Regions from separate parts of the Isoptericola sp. NPDC057559 genome, predicted to be linked through region 3. Evidence: riboswitches for the same ligand, from Rfam matches in the RefSeq annotation. Region 3 holds a riboswitch; each other region holds the start of a gene.
What was found. A riboswitch is a leader RNA that binds a small molecule or an ion and turns the genes downstream of it on or off. The one in region 3 is predicted to bind thiamine pyrophosphate.
Positions count from the first base shown of each region.

Region 1: linked by a shared signal. The riboswitch ahead of ACFU5J_RS21800 (ECF transporter S component) and the one ahead of thiO (glycine oxidase ThiO) in region 3 are both predicted to bind thiamine pyrophosphate.
Region 2: linked by a shared signal. The riboswitch ahead of ACFU5J_RS10645 (thiamine ABC transporter substrate binding subunit) and the one ahead of thiO (glycine oxidase ThiO) in region 3 are both predicted to bind thiamine pyrophosphate.
Region 4: linked by a shared signal. The riboswitch ahead of ACFU5J_RS19530 (bifunctional hydroxymethylpyrimidine kinase/phosphomethylpyrimidine kinase) and the one ahead of thiO (glycine oxidase ThiO) in region 3 are both predicted to bind thiamine pyrophosphate.

Region 1 is NZ_JBHVFQ010000052.1:157-4,343, reverse strand. Features, by position in the region: gene ACFU5J_RS21810 (energy-coupling factor transporter transmembrane component T) at 1-304, opposite strand, end outside; gene ACFU5J_RS21805 (ATP-binding cassette domain-containing protein) at 301-1,779, opposite strand; gene ACFU5J_RS21800 (ECF transporter S component) at 1,783-2,418, opposite strand; TPP riboswitch at 2,412-2,524, opposite strand; tRNA gene ACFU5J_RS21795 (tRNA-Ala) at 2,675-2,747, opposite strand; gene ACFU5J_RS21790 (histidine phosphatase family protein) at 2,837-3,526, opposite strand; gene rsfS (ribosome silencing factor) at 3,523-3,969, opposite strand; partial or broken gene ACFU5J_RS21780 (hypothetical protein) at 3,966-4,187, opposite strand, start outside.
Region 2 is NZ_JBHVFQ010000008.1:167,311-171,497, forward strand. Features, by position in the region: gene ACFU5J_RS10640 (ABC transporter permease) at 1-1,421, opposite strand, end outside; gene ACFU5J_RS10645 (thiamine ABC transporter substrate binding subunit) at 1,421-2,503, opposite strand; TPP riboswitch at 2,576-2,680, opposite strand; gene ACFU5J_RS10650 (DUF4235 domain-containing protein) at 2,820-3,086, shown strand; gene ACFU5J_RS10655 (PAS domain-containing protein) at 3,163-3,948, opposite strand.
Region 3 is NZ_JBHVFQ010000003.1:197,273-201,459, forward strand. Features, by position in the region: gene ACFU5J_RS05945 (ThiF family adenylyltransferase) at 1-155, shown strand, start outside; gene ACFU5J_RS05950 (thiazole synthase) at 246-1,058, opposite strand; gene thiS (sulfur carrier protein ThiS) at 1,068-1,313, opposite strand; gene thiO (glycine oxidase ThiO) at 1,310-2,524, opposite strand; TPP riboswitch at 2,514-2,616, opposite strand; gene thiE (thiamine phosphate synthase) at 2,648-3,307, shown strand; gene ACFU5J_RS05970 (hypothetical protein) at 3,464-4,144, shown strand; gene ACFU5J_RS05975 (OmpA family protein) at 4,141-4,187, shown strand, end outside.
Region 4 is NZ_JBHVFQ010000031.1:17,901-22,087, forward strand. Features, by position in the region: gene ACFU5J_RS19515 (copper resistance protein CopC) at 1-409, opposite strand, end outside; gene ACFU5J_RS19520 (YcnI family protein) at 406-1,182, opposite strand; gene ACFU5J_RS19525 (hypothetical protein) at 1,259-1,903, opposite strand; TPP riboswitch at 1,982-2,097, shown strand; gene ACFU5J_RS19530 (bifunctional hydroxymethylpyrimidine kinase/phosphomethylpyrimidine kinase) at 2,088-3,740, shown strand; gene ACFU5J_RS19535 (ABC transporter ATP-binding protein) at 4,102-4,187, shown strand, end outside.

The sequences.
Region 1 (4,187 bases), on a different contig from region 3:
GCGCGAGCGCGACCCCGGGCAGGGCGAGCACCGCGATCCGCATCCCCGCGACGGCCGCGACCTCGAGGTCGCGCCCGCCCAGCAGCCACGTGGACCACGTGACCGACGCGACGGCCACGACCACGGCCAGATAGCGGGCCGGCGCGCCGGACCTCCGCGGCAGGCCCGCCACCCCGCAGACGAGGCAGGCGCCCAGCGCGACGGCCGCCGACGCCAGGTCGCGCACCCCGAACGAGGCGACCAACCCCAGCAGCCCGAGCGCCACGAGCACGAGCGGGTTCACCCGCCCGAGCACCCCGGTCACGCCGCCACCACCCGCCCCGGGCCGGACGCGCCCCGGTCCTGCCCGTCCCGCCTGCACGGCGGCAGGGCGACGCGGTGGTCGGCGAGGCCGACGAGGTGCCGGTCGTGGGTGCTCGCCGCGACGGTGGCGCCGTGCCCCGCCGCGGCGACGGCCCACCCGGCCACCGCCGCCCACGTGTGCCGGTCCTGGCCCACGGTCGGCTCGTCGAGCAGCGCCAGGGGAGGCCGGTGCGCGAGCGCCGCCGCCAGGGCCAGGCGCCGCTGCTCGCCGCCGGAGAGGCGGAACGGGTGCGCGTCGGCGAGGTGGTCGAGACGCAGCAGCCCGAGCACCGCCTCCAGGTCCACCGGCACGCCCAGCCGCCGACCGGTGAGCACCACCTCGTCGCGCACGCGCAGGGCGAGCAGCCCGTGCTCGGGGTGCTGCGGCACCCAGCCGCAGCGGCGGGCGAGCTCGCGGGACCGGGTGCCGCGTCCGGGCGCCCCGGCGAGGCGGCCCCGCGCGGGCCGCAGGTGCCCGGCCAGGGCCGCGACGAGCGTGGACTTCCCGGCCCCCGAGGGGCCGGTGATCGTGGTGAGACGGCCGGCAGGGAGGCGGGCGTCGACGCCGTCGAGCGCGCGGGTGGTGGTGCGGCCGTGCAGGCCGCGCGTCGTGAGGTCGACGCCGAGCGCGTCGACGGTCACGTCGGGCCCGGCGTCCTCCGGCGCGACCAGCGCCGCGGGCACCGACAGCGGGGTGGGCGCCGGCACCCCCGGGAGCCAGACGCCGGCGTCCGTGAGCGCTGCCCGGAGCGCGGGCTCCGTCCCCGGCCCCGGCGGGCGCAGCGCGCCCGGCGCGACGTCGTGCGTGACGACGCCGCCCGGGCCGAGCACGACCACCCGGTCCAGGTGCTCCAGCCACGGCCCGACCTGGTGGTCGACGACCACCAGCGAGGTGTCGGTGCCGGCGATCGCGTCGAGCACCGCGGACCGCACCTCGGCCGCGGCGTCCGGGTCGAGCATGGCGGTCGGCTCGTCGAGGAGCAGCAGGTCCGGGTCGCGGGCCAGCGCGCCGGCGAGCGCGAGCCTCTGGAGCTCGCCGCCCGACAGCGCCGACGTGGGCCGGTCGAGCGGGTACCGCAGGCCCACGCGGTCGAGCGCCCCGCGGGTGCGGCGCCAGATCTCGTCGCGCGGCAGGCCCGCGTTCTCGGGCCCGAACGCGACGTCCCTGCCGATCCGCTCGGCGACGACGGCGGCGCCCGGGTCCTGCAGCACGAGGCCGACGACGCCGTCCACGTGCGCGGTGCCGGACAGGTCGCCCGGCAGCGGGTCGCCGAGCACGCCCGCCAGGGCGTGCAGCACGGTCGACTTGCCGGCCCCGCTGGGCCCGACGAGCCCGACGCGCTCCCCGGCGCCGACCGTGAGGTCGAGCCCGTCGAGCACGGGTGCCGCCCGACCGGTGGGGCGCCACGTGAGGCCCTGCAGCCGTGCGCGCGCCACCCCTCAGCCCCGGGCGGCGCGGTCGGCCAGGTCCCTGCCGGGCCCGAACGCGTCGAGCACGCCGGCGCGGGCGAGGGCGCGCACGAGCGCCGCGCCGCCGAGCCCGGCGAGGAGCGCGCCGGACAGCGCGAAGAGGCCGAGGTAGGCGAGGCGGAAGCCCCACTGCCAGTCGGGGTAGTAGGCGAACCACTCGTAGACGGCGCCGCAGGCGCCCGCCGCGGCGCCCGACAGCGCCGCGACGGCGCTGCCGAACCGCCGGTACAGGAACAGCGCCAGCACGAGCTCGACGCCGAACCCCTGCACGACGCCCGAGACGATGGCGGAGAAGCCCCAGCCTGCGCCGAGCAGGGCCTCGACGCTCGCGGCCACGACCTCGGTGAGCAGCGCGGCGCCGGGCTTGCGGACGATGAGTCCGCCGAGCACGCCACCGAGCAGCCATCCGCCGCCGAGCAGGCCGGTGGCCGGCGGGAACACGACGACCAGACCGGCCGAGAGCAGGTGGTAGAGCTGCGTCCAGCCCCAGAAGACGACGCCGACGGCGACGCCGAGCATCGCCATCGTGACCAGGTCGACGGTGCGGTACCGCAGGTTCGCGCGAACCGTCCCGAGGACGGTCGGACGTGCGATGGGCGCGGACATTCCAGGTAACTCCCTTCGCCGGTGCTAACCGGAGCAGGTTCCAAGGGTCTGCGGCTCGTGCCCGCACTCTCAGCGCCCCTTCGACGGCGCTCCCCTGTCATGGGTGTCTTCAGATGTGGCGGCCGACGACGCGGCCGCAGCCCACCCTAGGCGACCGGTCGCCGGGCGCAAGGTCGTCCCGCAGCGTGGGCCGGCGCGAGACCCCGCACATGCGAGAAGGCCCGGAACCTGAGGGTTCCGGGCCTTCTCGTCGGGGTGGAGCTGAGGGGACTCGAACCCCTGACCCCCTGCATGCCATGCAGGTGCGCTACCAGCTGCGCCACAGCCCCGAGAACCGACTCTCGTGGCCGCGAGCGACCGACGATTCGTCTGATTCGGTGTGTTCCTCCGGTCTTGCGCCCCTCGGAACGTCGATATCTTAGGCAGACTTCGGGTCAGGTTCCAAATTCCAGTCCGGACCGGCCTGCCAGTGGTCCAGCGGGTATCCGGCGCCCACGTTGTGCGCGACGAGCCGCCAGGCCGGGACGGCGCCCTCCCCCGACCGGTGCAGGTGCGACCAGTGCACGTTGTGCATGCCGGCCAGCCCGCGCCACGAGGTCGGGTCGAGACCGAGCAGGGCCGTGACCCCCAGGGAGATCGCGGCGCCGTGGGAGACCAGCACCAGGGTCGCGTCGTCGTCCAGCTGCTCGGCGTGCTCGGCGACCGCCTCGGTCATCCGCGCGGCGACGGCCGCCTTGGACTCGGCCCCCGCGCCCGCCGGCTCGGCACCCCGCCGCCAGGCGGCGTACTCCTCGGGCCAGCGCGCGGAGATCTCCGCGCCCGTCATGCCCTCCCAGTCGCCGAAGCCGCGCTCGCGGAGCCGCACGTCGGTCTGCACGGGGGCGCCGCCGAGCGCCTCCGCGTACGCGGTCGCCGTCTCGAGGGCGCGGCCCAGGTCGGAGGACACGATGCGCGTCGCCCGGTGCGACGACGCGAGGGCGGAGCCGCCCTCCCCCGCCTGCCACCGGCCGACGTCGTCGAGGGGGATGTCGATCTGCCCCTGCAGCCGCAGGGACGCGTTGTACGCCGTACGGGCGTGGCGGAGCAGGACGACCGTGCCGGCCGTCACCGCTCGTCGCCCGCGAGGCGGATCGCTCCGTCGCCCGCGGCGTCGCCGTACTCCGCCGCCGCGGCCGCGCCGTCGCCGCCCCGCGCGTCCTCGGGCAGGTCGATGGCGGGGCAGTCCTTCCAGAGGCGCTCCAGCGCGTAGTACACGCGGTCCTCGGCGTGCTGCACGTGCACGACGACGTCGCCGAAGTCGAGCAGCACCCAGCGCGCCTGCGCCTTGCCCTCGCGACGGATCGGCTTGGCGCCGGCCTTGATCATCGCCTCCTCGACGGCGTCCACGATCGCCGAGACCTGGCGCTCGTTGGTGCCGGACGCGATGAGGAACACGTCCGTGAGGACGAGCTGCTCGCTCACGTCGAGCGCGATGATCTCCTGCGCCTTGCGGTCCGAGGCGGCCCGGGCGGCGGCGATCGCCAGCTCGACGGCGCGGGGGGTGGCGGTCATGCTGCGGCTCCAGGCTGGGGTGTCGTGAGGGAGTGGGTCACCGCGGGTGCGGCGGAGTCGGTGCTGAAGCTCTTGTCGTCCGAGCCGGCGAGCAGGAGCTTCCACACCAGCAGGCCGAGCACGAACGCGACGACGACCAGCACGATGTAGTGCAACCAGGTGTAGGACGCCTCGGGCTCGTCCCAGTCCTCCTCGTCGTCCTCCTCGACCTGCGGCGC
Region 2 (4,187 bases), on a different contig from region 3:
ATGGCCCGCAGCACGGGCAGCATCGTCCGCACGACCAGCGGGATCGCCACGACGGCCTGCGCGATCGGCACCAGGGCGCCGGAGGTGCGCAGGTCGACGTCGAGCCCGAGCGGCCGGTCCAGGGTGATGAGGAAGCCGAACCCGACGGTCACCGCGGACACGCCGAGCGGCAGCATGAACGCGGCGTCGAGCACCCCGACCGCCCGCCGCAGGCCGGCCCGGCGCGGGCGCCGGGACACGACGAGGGCCACGAGCCCGCCGACGACGACGGCGATGGCCGCGGCCCAGGCGGCGGTGCGCAGCGAGTTCGCGAGCGCCTCCCACACCGTGACCGTGAGCGCGTTGCGCCCGCCGGTGGTGCCGAGCGCCGCGTAGTTGGCGAGGCTCCACGACCCGTCGGGGCCGTGCAGGGACCGGGTGACGAGGCCGGCCATCGGGAGCACGAGCAGGCCCGCCACGACGACGAGCGTGACGAGGGCGGGCACGATGTCCGCGCCGTCGGCGCCCCCGCGCAGCCGCAGCCGGTGCGCGGCGACCCGGTCGCTGGTGAGGTGCAGCGCGCGCTCCCGGCGGGACCGGGCCCGGGAGCTGACCGCCAGGGCGGCCCCCACCACGACGAGCTGCAGCACCGAGAGCACCGCCGCGGAGCGCAGGTCGAGGAACTGGGTGGTGCGGATCCAGATCTCCGTCTCGATGGTGCCGTAGCGCAGCCCGCCGAGGACGAGCACGACGCCGAACGCCGTCGCGCAGAACAGGAACACCACCGCGGCGGCCGAGGCGATCGCCGGCCCGAGGGCGGGCAGCGTCACCGTGCGGAAGGCGCGCCAGGGCGTGGCGCCGAGGGCTCGCGCCGCCTGCTCGGCGCGCGGGTCCAGGCGCTCCCACATGCCGCCCACGGTGCGCACCACGACGGCGTAGTTGAAGAAGACGAGCGCCAGCACGATGCCGGCGAAGCTCTCCTCCAGGTGCGCCCAGCCGAGCGGGCCACCGGGGGCGAACAAGGCGCGGAACGCGACGCCGACGACCACGCTGGGCAGCACGAACGGCACGGTGACCAGGCCGCGCACGAGCGTGCGGCCCGGGAAGCGGCACCGGTACAGCACGTACGCGCCCGGCAGGCCCAGCAGCACGGACAGCACCGTGCCCGTGACGGCCTGCGCCAGCGTCTGGCCGACGATCCGCCACGTGCGCGGCTGCGACAGCACCTCGGCGAAGCCGGACAGGTCGAGCGCGCGCCCCGCCGCGGTCTCGGTGAAGAACCCCTGCAGGACGAGCGACACCACGGGCCACGCGAAGAAGACCGCGAGGAACCCCAGCGGGAGCACGACGGCGGCGCCCCAGCCGAGCCATGCGCCCCAGCGGTCCGCGCGCCACCGCGCCGACCGGGTGACCCGCGCGGCCGGGACGCCGGTGCGGCGCATCAGTCGACGACCGTCGCCGTCCACTGCTCGATCCACTCGTCACGGTGCGCGGCCACGTCGGCGGGCGCCACCTCGAACGGCTTGTCGGCCAGGGGTGCGAACTGCTGCCAGTCGGCGGGCAGCTCGACACCCGGGTCGGCCGGGTACATGTACATCTGCCCGGGCACGTCCGCCTGGAACGCCTCGGAGGTGAGGAAGTCGACGAGCTTCTCGGCGCCCTCGGGGTTCGCGGCGCCCGTGAGCACCCCCGCGTACTCGACCTGCCGGAAGCACGTGTCGAGCATCGCGCTCGTGGTCGACGACTTCCCGTCGTCGGTCACCGTGAACGCGGGGGACGTCGCGTACGACAGCGCGATCGGCCGCTTGCCGCCCTCGCCCGCGCCGGAGAAGTCCACGTAGTAAGCGTCCTCCCACGACTCGGCCACCTTGACGCCGTTGGCGCGCAGGTCGGACCAGTAGCCCTGCCAGCCGTCGGCGCCGAACGCGCCGATCGTGGCGAGCAGGAACGCGAGGCCCGGCGACGACGTCGCGGGGTTCGTGACGACGGTCAGGTCCTGGTACGCCGGCTTCGCGAGGTCCTCCAGCGTGGCCGGCGGCGTGACGTCGTTCTTCTCGAACCAGCCGTCGTCGAGGTTCATGCAGACGTCGCCCACGTCGACGGGCGTCAGCGTGCCCGCGAGGTCGTCCGGCGCGTACGCCGCGACCCGCGGGTCCAGGTCGGCCGGCTGGTACTTCTGGAAGACACCCGCGTCGACGACCCGCGACGCGTAGGTGTTGTCCACGCCGAAGACGACGTCGCCCAGCGGCGCGTCCTTGGTGAGCACGAGCTGGTTCACCAGCGTGCCGGCGTCGCCCGGGGCCACCTGCTTCACGGTGAGGCCGGACTCCTTCTCGAACGCGGCCAGCACGTCGTCGGAGACGGCGAACGAGTCGTGCGTGACGAGCGTGAGGGTGTCCGACGCGCTCGCCGCGTCGTCCGGCCCGCTCCCGCCGCCGCACGCCGCCAGCAGCGGCAGCAGGGCGACGACGGCGACGCCCGCCGCGGCCGTCGTGGTCCGGGGCCGCGAGGTCCTGTGGGTCATGCTGTCCTCCTCAGAGTGCGAGAAGGGGGTCCTGCGGGCACCCGGCACCGTCGTGGTGCGGCCGTCCCGCAGGGAACGAGATTCCCGACTTCCTCCACCGGTCCTAACCGGGTCAGGTTCGAGGGTCTGCGGCGTTCCGCACTCTCAGCGCCGGTGGGCGCTCCCCTGTCGTATCACCACGAGCCTACACACCGGCGCCGCGCTACCGTGGTCCCGTCCGCGGGGCCCTGGTGTGACATGCCTGACGTGCCACGACGCCCGCGGGCACCGTACGACGACGCACCGGCCACGCCGGGGACCGACCGAGGGAGAGCACGTGACGGACACCGAGCAGCCGCTGGGCGTGAAGGTCGGCACGGTGGTGCTGACGATCGCCGCCGGATGGGTCGCGCAGAAGCTGATCGGGGTGGTGTGGGAGAAGGCGACGGGCAACGTCGCCCCCACCAACGTGGACGACGACGAGATCTCCATCATCCAGGCCGTGACCTTCGCGGCCGTCTCCGGGGGCGTCGCCGTCCTCGCGAAGCGGCTCGCGCGCCGGGGGGCCGTGCGCGCGGCCGCCCGCTTCATCCCCAGCCACTGAGCGCCGACGGCCCGGGCCCGCACCGCGCGAGCCCGGGCCGTCGCCCGTCCGGAGCCGCGCGTGCCGAGCGTGAGGGTCAGCGGCTCGCGCGGGGCCGACGGCGCGCGAGCTGCGCGTCGTGGCCGTGGGGCCGGTCCACCGGCCGCACGGCGGCGAGCGCGTGGCTCAGCCGGTCGGCCGCGTCCTTCGCGGGCGGCGCCCCCCGGACGACCTCCGCGGCGGTGAGCGCCGTGTCGCGGTCGCCGACGGGCCGCGAGAGCTCCTTCATCACCTGCTCGCCCGCGGACTGGGCGGAGACGCCCACCTGGGCGCCGACGTCGGTGAGCACCTCCGTGGCCACCGACTCGTCCACGCCGCAGACCGCCATGATCGCGCCCTTCGCCTGCTCCGACGCGGCGGCGGCGACGAACGCCCGCGAGACGGCGCGGTGGGCCTCGCGCTCCAGCGCGTCGCGCACCACGGGGCTGGTGTCGATGACGTAGCCGACGAGCTGCGACGACGCGCCGTCGGCGCCGTGCCGGGCCTGCCCGGTCACCACCACCGAGTGCGTGCGCCCGTGGTCGTCCACCACGCGGTGCCCGCCCGCGAACGGGCGCCCGGTCCCGAGCGCCACCGTCGCGGTGCGGGAGAGCCGCTCGCGGTCGTCGGGGTGCAGGTGGGCGCGGAGCACCTCCGGACCGGGCTCGATGGCCCCGGGCTCCCGCCCGAAGATCCGATAGACCTCGTCCGACCACCACCACGAGCCCGTGGCGACCTCGACGCGGTACTGGCCCACGAGCAGCTGGCTACCGGCGCCGAGCAGCTCCGCGAGAGCGACGAGCTCGCGGCGCTGGTGGTCGTTCGGAGTGCCGGGTATCGACATGGCTCACCTCCCAGTGCGGTGCAGCTGGGTCTGCCAGGCAGATCTCTTGGCTTCACACGGTACCGGGACGAGGCGTCGGCGCCACCCCGTGGAGGGGCTCGCGCGGGGGAAAATGCGGACCCGTGGCAACGGTGTGCGCCGGCGCCCGTCGCGCGGAGCACTCGACCCCGTGGTCGCGACCCCCGGTGCTTCGGGGGCGCGACCACGGGGTCGTCGGTCGTGCGACGCCTCGGCCGGCT
Region 3 (4,187 bases):
ACGTGGCGCGCGCGGAGCTGCCCGTCGACCGCCCCGTGCTGCTGGTCTGCGCCGCGGGCGCCCGCTCGGCCCGCGTCGCCGACGTCGCCCGCGCCGCGGGCGTCGACGCCCGGTCCGTCGAGGGCGGCGCGCCCGCGCTCCTCCTCGCCGTCTGACGCCGAGGGGGTCCGCACACCTCGCGAGGTGGCTCGAGCACGGGCCCACCTCGGCATGGTGCGGACCCTCGCGCCGGGCGGGCGGGGCGGTCAGAGGGCGAGGTCGAGGCGGCCGTCGGGCGTCGAGCTGGCCAAGGCGCCCTCGCGCCGCGGGATGCGGCCGGCGCCGGCGGCGAGCCGGCCGGCCTGGACGGCCAGGCGCATGGCGTGCGCCATCCGGACGGGGTCCGCGGCCCGCGTGACGGCGGTGGCGAGCAGGACGCCGGCGCAGCCGAGCTCCATCGCGAGGGCCGCGTCGGACGCCGTGCCCACGCCCGCGTCGAGGATGACGGGGACCCGCGCGGCGGCGGCGATCGCCTCGATGTTGCGCGGGTTGAGCACGCCCAGGCCGGTGCCGATCGGAGCGCCCAGCGGCATGACGGCGGCGCAGCCGACGTCCTCCAGGCGGCGGGCCAGGATCGGGTCGTCGTTGGTGTACGGCAGCACGACGAACCCGTCGCGCACGAGCTCCTCGGCGGCCTCGACGAGGCCGAACGGGTCGGGCAGGAGGGTGACGTCGTCGGCGATCACCTCGAGCTTCACCCAGTCGGTGCCGCACGCCTCGCGGGCGAGCCGCGCGGTGAGCACCGCCTCGCGGGCCGAGAAGCAGCCGGCGGTGTTGGGCAGGGCGCGGATCCCGAGGCGCTCGAGCAGGCCCCAGATGCCGCCGTCCTCGGCGCCCGCCCCGCCGGGCCGCACCGCGACGCGCCGCATCGCCACGGTGGTGAGCCCGGTGCCGGACGCGACCAGCGCGTCCTCGAGCGTCATGAGGTTGGCCGCCCCGCCCGTGCCCATGACGAGGCGCGAGCCGATCGTGGTGCCGGCGATCTCGAGCGGGTCGGCGAGGGTCGCGGTGCTGGTCATGGTTCCTCCTCAGCCGCCCTGGACGGCGGTGACGATCTCGACCCGGTCGCCGGGCGCGACGCGGGTGCCGGCCCACAGGCCGCGGGGGACGACGGCGTCGTTGACGGCGACGGCGATGCCCTGCACCGTGCCGTCGGCCACGAACGCGGGGACGAGGGCGGCGACCAGGGCCTCGACGCCGTCGCCGTGCGGCCCGTCGAGCGGGTAGGGCTCGCCGTTCACGGCGGCGGTGGGGGTGGGGGGCGCGGTGGTCATCGGACGGCTCCTTCGGTACGGCGGGCGGGGGAGGGGGCGAAGCGCCGCGGGTCGGCGGCGGCCAGCGCGGGGTCGGGGGCGGGCGCGCCGGTGAGCGCGGCGACGACGGCGTCCGCGGTGAGCGGCGCGAGCAGCACGCCGTTGCGCCCGTGGCCGACGGCGGCCAGCAGCCCGGGGGCCGCGGTGGCGCCGACCAGGGGCAGGTTGTCGGGGGTGGCCGGGCGGGCGCGCGGCGTGACGTCGACGAGCGCGGCCTCGTCGATGCCGGGCACGAGGGCGCGCGCGTCGCGCAGGAGGGCGAAGACGCCGCCGGCCTCGGCCCGGCGGTCGTCGGGTCGCTCCTCGCTGGTGGCGCCGACCACGACCTCGCGGTGCGCGGGCCCGCCGCCGGGGCCGGTCCCGGTGCCCGGCGCGCGCGGCACGAGGTACACCGGCCGACCCTGCACGGTGCCGCGCACCACGTGCTCGAGGGCGAGCCCGGGGCCGGCGTCGAGCCGCAGGGTGATCCCCTTGACGGGCCGGACGGGCACGGGCGCCTCGGGGACGGCGTCGAGCAGCGCGGCCGCGGGGACGGCGCCCGTCGCGAGCACCACGGCGCCCGCGGCGTGGCGCGCGCCGGCGTCGTCCTGCACCGCGACGACCCGGCCCGCGCGGTCGCGCTCCAGCCGCACGGCGGCACGGGGGACCAGGGCGTCGCCGAGCGCGGCGCGCAGCGCGGCGTGGGCCCCGCGCGGGTCGACGGCGAGGTCGCCCTCGACCGCCGCCGCGCCCGCCAGGCGCGGGCCGAGGTACGGCTCGCGGCGGCGGGCGTCGGCCACGGTGAGCTCGGCCGAGCCGAGCCCCCAGCCGCGGTGCAGCGTCAGGACGCGGCGGAGCAGGGCGAGGTCGTCGGCGTCGTACGCGACGGCGAGGGAGCCGGCCCGCTGCAGGGGGACCTCGCGGCCCGACGCGGCGGCGAGGTCGGCGGCGAAGCCCGGCCAGCGCGCGGCGGACGCGAGGTTGAGCCGCGTCAGCTCGTGCTCGCCGAAGTCGGCCTCCGCGACGGCGGCCAGCATGCCCGCGGCCGCGCGGGTCGCGCCGTCGCCGGGGGCGGGGTCGAGCACCGTGACGGACATCCCGGACGCGGCGGCGCGCCACGCGACGGCGAGGCCGACGATGCCGCCGCCCACCACGACGACGTCGCGGGGGGACGGAGGGACGGACGTGGGCATGTGCGCTCCCTTCGCTGGCATGACCCAGATCAGGTTCGACGGTCGGCTCCTGCGCCCTCTCAGCCCCGAGCGGGGCTCCCGTGCGCCGTCACTGTAACCCGGGCCGTGGTTACCCTGACCGGCGTGACCACGACCAGCGCCGCTCCCGGCACGACGCGCGCCCGCCTCGCCGCCGCCCGCCTGTACCTCTGCACCGACGCCCGCGAGGACCGCGGCGACCTCGAGGACTTCCTGCACGCGGCGCTCGCGGGCGGGGTCGACGTCGTGCAGCTGCGCGACAAGTCCCTCGACGTGGCGCGCGAGCTCGAGCTGCAGGAGGTCGTGGCCCGCGTCGCGGCCGAGCACGGCGCGCTGTGGGCGGTGAACGACCGGGCCGACGTGGCGGCGGTGACGGGGGCGCCCGTGGTGCACATGGGGCAGCGGGACCTGCCCGTCCCGGCCGTGCGGGGGCTGCTCGGTGCGGCCCCGGTGCTGGGCCGCTCCACGCACTCGGCGGCGCAGGCGGCGCAGGCCGAGGCGGACCCCGAGGTCGACTACTTCTGCGTGGGCCCGCTGTGGGCCACGCCCACCAAGCCCGGCCGCGCCGCGGTGGGCCTCGACCTGCTGCGGGAGGTCGCCGCGACCCGTCCCGCCACGCCGTGGTTCGCGATCGGAGGCGTCGACGCAACCCGGCTCGGCGAGGTGCTCGACGCGGGCGCGGACCGGGTCGTCGTCGTGCGGGCGATCACGCAGGCGCCGGACCCGGAGCGTGCCGCGCGCGAGCTCCGCGAGCGCCTCGGCTGACGACCCTCTCCCCGTCGGGCGCTCTCCCCGTCGGGCGCGGGTCGCCGATGGGGAGGTCTCCCCGTCGAATCCTCTCGCCCCGGGCGGGCGGCCCGTGCCAGGGTGAGGCCGACCCCCCTCACGGCCGGCGACGGCCGCCCGGAAGACGGAGCACCCATGACCGCACGGCCCTTCGCCCGCGCCCGCACGGCCACCGCGCTCGCCCTCGCCGGCTCCCTCCTGCTCGCCGGGTGCACCGGCGAGGCGGACGACGACGCGACCGCCACGACGGGCGGCCCGGAGCAGGGCGCGGACGCCGAGCAGGCCGCGGCCGACCCCGGCACGGCGACCGTCGCCGACCAGGCGATGGCCGAGCAGAAGCTCGCCACGCCGCACGGCTCGGACGCCGCCCCGGGCGGCGAGGTGACCGTGACGCTGCGCGCGGTCGAGGTGGGCGACGGCGTGATGACGGTCCGCTGGGCGCTGCGCTGGGACGACGACGCGGCACCGGCCGACGCGGGCGTCAGCTGGTACGACATGTCCGTCGAGCCCGCGACGACGGTGACCGACCGCGCGGGGCTCAAGGCCTACCGCCCGTTCTGCACCGAGGGCGCCTGGCAGGAGGACACCGACAGCGCGACGGACGCGGCGCTCGCGCAGATCCGGTGCCGCGAGTCGATGCTCGTGTCCCCGCTCGAGAAGCACTCCTTCGAGTTCCCCAACCACGGCGCGGTCGAGGTGTCCGCGGTGCTGCCCGCGCCGGAGGGCGAGCCCGCGACCGTCGACGTCCTGCCCGCCGAGGGCCTGCCGCTGTTCACGGACGCGACGGTCACCTACCGCGACGGCGCCGCCGAGTGAGCGTCCGCCGCGCCGTCGCCCCGCTCGCCGCGGCCCTCGCGCT
Region 4 (4,187 bases), on a different contig from region 3:
GCGGGTCGTAGGTGAACGAGAACTGCCCGCTGGTCGGGTGCCCGTCGGCGGACACGATGCGCCAGTCCACGGTGTACTCGCCCGCCGGGCCGAGCGTCACCGGCACGGACGCCGTGCGGTCCTGGGTGGTGGGGCACCCGGTCGCGTGCTCGGCGCCGTCCGCGTCGGTCACGGAGATCACGGTGCTCGACCCGTCCGCGGCGAGGTTGAGGACCGCCTCGTCGAAGGTCACCTCGACGGACTCGGGCGCCTCGGTCACGGTCGAGCCCGTGGCCGGCGTCGTCCCGACGACGACGTTGTGCGCGCTCGCCGGCCCGGCCAGCCCGACCGCGCCCGCGAGGGCGAGCCCGACGGCGCCCGCGCCGGCCAGGAGCGCGCGGCGGGCCGTGCCGCGCCGGCGGCGGGTCACTGCTGCCCCGTCCGGGCGCGCGTGCGGGCGAGGGCGGCGACGCCCGTCACCGCGCCCACGAGGCCCAGCCCGAGGCCGGCCGCGCCGAGCGCGAGGGGCAGGGTGTCGTCGGAGCCGCCGTCGGCGCCCGCCCCGTCCGACGCCTGCGCCGCCGTGTCGGACGCGGCGCCGTGCGCGTCGCCCCCGGTCGCGGGGACGACCTGCAGCACGGGGGCGGGGTGCTCGGGCTCGTCGTCGCCCGTCGCGGGCTGGTCCCACTCGACGACCTCGCCGTCGGAGTACGTCTGCGTGGTCGGAAGCGTGATCGTGTCGACGCCGTCGGGCACGGCGCCGGCCGAGACCGAGAAGCGGAGGAACTCTCCGGGCGCGATGCCGGCGTCCGGGTCGTCGGCGGTCCACTCGACGCTCGCGGGCGCCTCGGTGAGGGTGGTGCCCTGGACGTCGACGGGCTCGGGCAGCGCGGCCCGGGTCACCTTCGCGCTCCACCCGGGGACGGGCTCGACGGACACGCTGGTGAACGGCGTGTCGGTCGGCAGGGCGACCTTCACGGCGGTCGTCGAGGCCTCGGGGGACTCGTTGGGGACCTTGAAGGTCAGGGTGGCGTAGGCGCCGGACTCGGCCGAGTCCGGCGTCACCGTCACGTGCGCGGACGCGGCGGCGGCGCCGAGCACGAGGGCCGGGACGGCGAGGGCGGCCGCGCCGGCGAGCCGGCGGGTGCGCACGGCGACGGCGGCGCGGCGGGGGCTGGTGCGGGCAAGGGTGGTCGAGGACATGGCTGTCTGCTCCGGTGGTTCGAGGGGGTCGTGGGACGGCGGGGCCCGCCCCGTCCGACCTCGGACCGGGGCAGGCTCAGGCGGCGCGCACGAGGGCGCCGCGCCACGACGGCGGTCCGCGCGGCGCGGGGCGGCGGCGGGCGTCCCAGGGCAGCGGGCGCCAGGCGGGCCCGGCGACGACCGGGCCGCGCCGCACCACGGGCAGCGCCGGGGGGCCCTGCACCAGCAGGGCGACGTGCGCCAGGTGCGAGGCGACGTTCGCCGCGGCCCGGTCGCCGGCGGCCAGCAGCAGCGCCGTCAGGACGACCGCGACGGCGTGCGCGGCGAGCATCCACGTGGTGGTGCCGCCGTCCGCGGCGTGCTCCAGGTGCGTGGCGACGCCGGCCGCGGGAGGCAGGGAGCCGGGCCCGAGGTCGTGGCCGGCGTGCCCGGCGAGGGCGGTGGCCGTCGTCCCGGCGTCACCGGCGGGGGCGGCGCCGAGCACCGACAGGGCGGAGTGCTGCACGAGCTGCAGCGCGACCATGGCGGGCAGCAGGCGACGGAGCGTCAGCCGGCGTCGCGCCGTCCAGACGGCGACGGGCGCCGAGAGCGCCAGCACGACCAGCCACGCGAGGGGTGCACCGGGCAGCGAGCCGCCGGCCAGGAGGTGGGCGGCGGCCGCGATGCTGAGCGTCGTGCCGGCGACGAGGAGCTCGCGCACACGACGGACGACCACGGACACCCCCGCACCCTATCCCGGCGGGCGACGCGCCTGGTGGGACGCGCGGACGCCCCTCGCGGGCGGTGGGCTACGGTGGCGCCGAACGACACGGGGTGCCTCCCGCCGTCGGCCCCGGCCGGCGCCTGGACGCTGAGATCACACCCGTCGAACCTGATCTAGCTCGTACTAGCGAAGGGATGTCGGCATGAGCGTGCGCGCACGTTACGACAGCTCCGCCCACCAGGGCACCACCGACCGTGGCACCACGGGCCAGGGCACCACCGAGCACGGCACCACCGACCGCGCGGCCCCGCCCAGCCGGCCCCGCGTCCTCGCGATCGCGGGCTCCGACCCCTCGGGCGGCGCCGGGGTCCAGGCGGACCTCAAGGCGGTCGCGGCCGCGGGCGGGTACGGGATGGCGGCGCTGACCGCCCTGACGGCGCAGAACACCCGCGGCGTGCGGGGGGTGCACGTGCCGCCCGCGGAGTTCCTCACGGCCCAGCTCGACGCGCTCGCGGACGACGTCGCGATCGACGCGGTGAAGATCGGGATGCTCGCGGCCGCGCCCGTCGCGCGGGCCGTCGGGGCGTGGCTGGACGGGCTGCCGGGCGGGGCGACGTCGCCCCGCCCGGCCGTCGTGCTCGACCCGGTGATGGTGGCCACCAGCGGCGACCGCCTGCTCGACCCGACGGCCGAGCGCGCCGTGCGGGACCTGCTCGCGAGGGTCGACGTGGTCACGCCCAACCTGCCGGAGCTCGCGGTGCTCGTCGAGGAGCCGCCGGCCGCCTCCTGGGCCGCGGCGCTCGACCAGGCGCGCCGGCTCGCCGCGCGCCACGACGTGCTCGTGGTGGCCAAGGGCGGTCACCTGACCGGCGACGACGGCGCCGGCGCCCCGGACGCCCTCGTCGGTGCCGACGGCGTGCTGCTGGAGCTGGCCGGCGAGCGGGTGCGTACGACGGCGACGCACGGCACCGGCTGCTCCCTGTCGAGCGGGCTGGCGGCCCGGTACGCCCGCACCGGCGACTGGGCCGAGGCGCTGCGCGCCACGAAGGCGTGGCTCGCGGCCGCGATCCGGGCGGGGGAGGCGCTGCGCGTCGGCGGCGGGCACGGGCCCGTCGACCATCTCGCGGAGAGCACCCCGTCGGGCGCGGTGGAGCGGGAGCGGCCGGGTGCGCAGGACGGTGCCGCCGCCGCGGCCGGCCGGGCCGCCGTCGACCGGTGGTGGGACGCCGCCGCCCCGGTGCGCGCCGCGATCGACGGGCTGCCGTTCGTGCGCGCGCTCGGCGACGGGTCGCTCGCCGCCGACCGGTTCCGCACCTACCTCGAGCAGGACGCGATCTACCTGCGCGAGTACTCCCGCTGCCTGGCCCGCGCGAGCCAGCTCGCCCCCACGCGCGCCGAGCAGACCTTCTGGGCCGGCGGGGCGCACGGCGCGCTGGTCACGGAGCTCGACCTGCACACGAGCTGGCTCGGCGGCGAGCCGACCGACGTGCCGGCCAGCCGGACGACGGCGGCGTACCTCGAGCACCTGCGCGGCGCGGGCGACGACTACGCGACGCTCGTCGCCGCCGTCCTGCCCTGCTACTGGATCTACCAGGACGTGGGGGAGCGGCTGGCCGCGCTGAACCGCCCCGGCCACCCGTACTCCGCCTGGCTGGGCACCTACGCCGACGAGGAGTTCGCCGCCTCGACCCGCCGGGCGGTCGCCGTCCTGCGCCGCGCCGCCGGGGACGCCGGGCCCGCCACGCGGGCGCGGATGGCGGCGGCCTTCCAGCGGGCGTGCGAGCACGAGCTCGCGTTCTTCGACCAGGCCGCCGAGCCCCGTGCGGTCGCGCTCGCCGGGGCCGCGGCGGGGTGAGGTCCGCCGCGCCGGGGCGCCTCGGGTCACCCGCCGGGTCAGCCCGGCGCCATGCCTTCGCCGCGCCTTCACCGCGTGCCGGGCAAACGCTTGCCAAGGAGGGGTGACCGGGGCAAGCGTGTCGGTGGCGGGTGTCAGAATGGTGGTGATGCCCGACACAACGCGCGCACCGCGCAGCAGCAGCAGAGGCGCCGCAGGCGCCGATCCCTCCGACAGTCCGAGGAGGAGCTCCGCCTCCTCCGCCGCGCGCCGACCCGCCGCGCCCGGCACCCCGCCCGGCCGGTCGTCGGGGCCGCCCGGTCCCGCCGGCCCGCAGGCCACGGCCGCCCCCGCGGGCTCCGAGCTCTCCACGATCGCGTCGGTGCGGCGGCTGTACCCGTACGTGCGCCCGGCCGTGCCCCGCCTCATCGGCGGCCTGTTCTCCGCGCTGGGCGCCAGCCTCGCCGC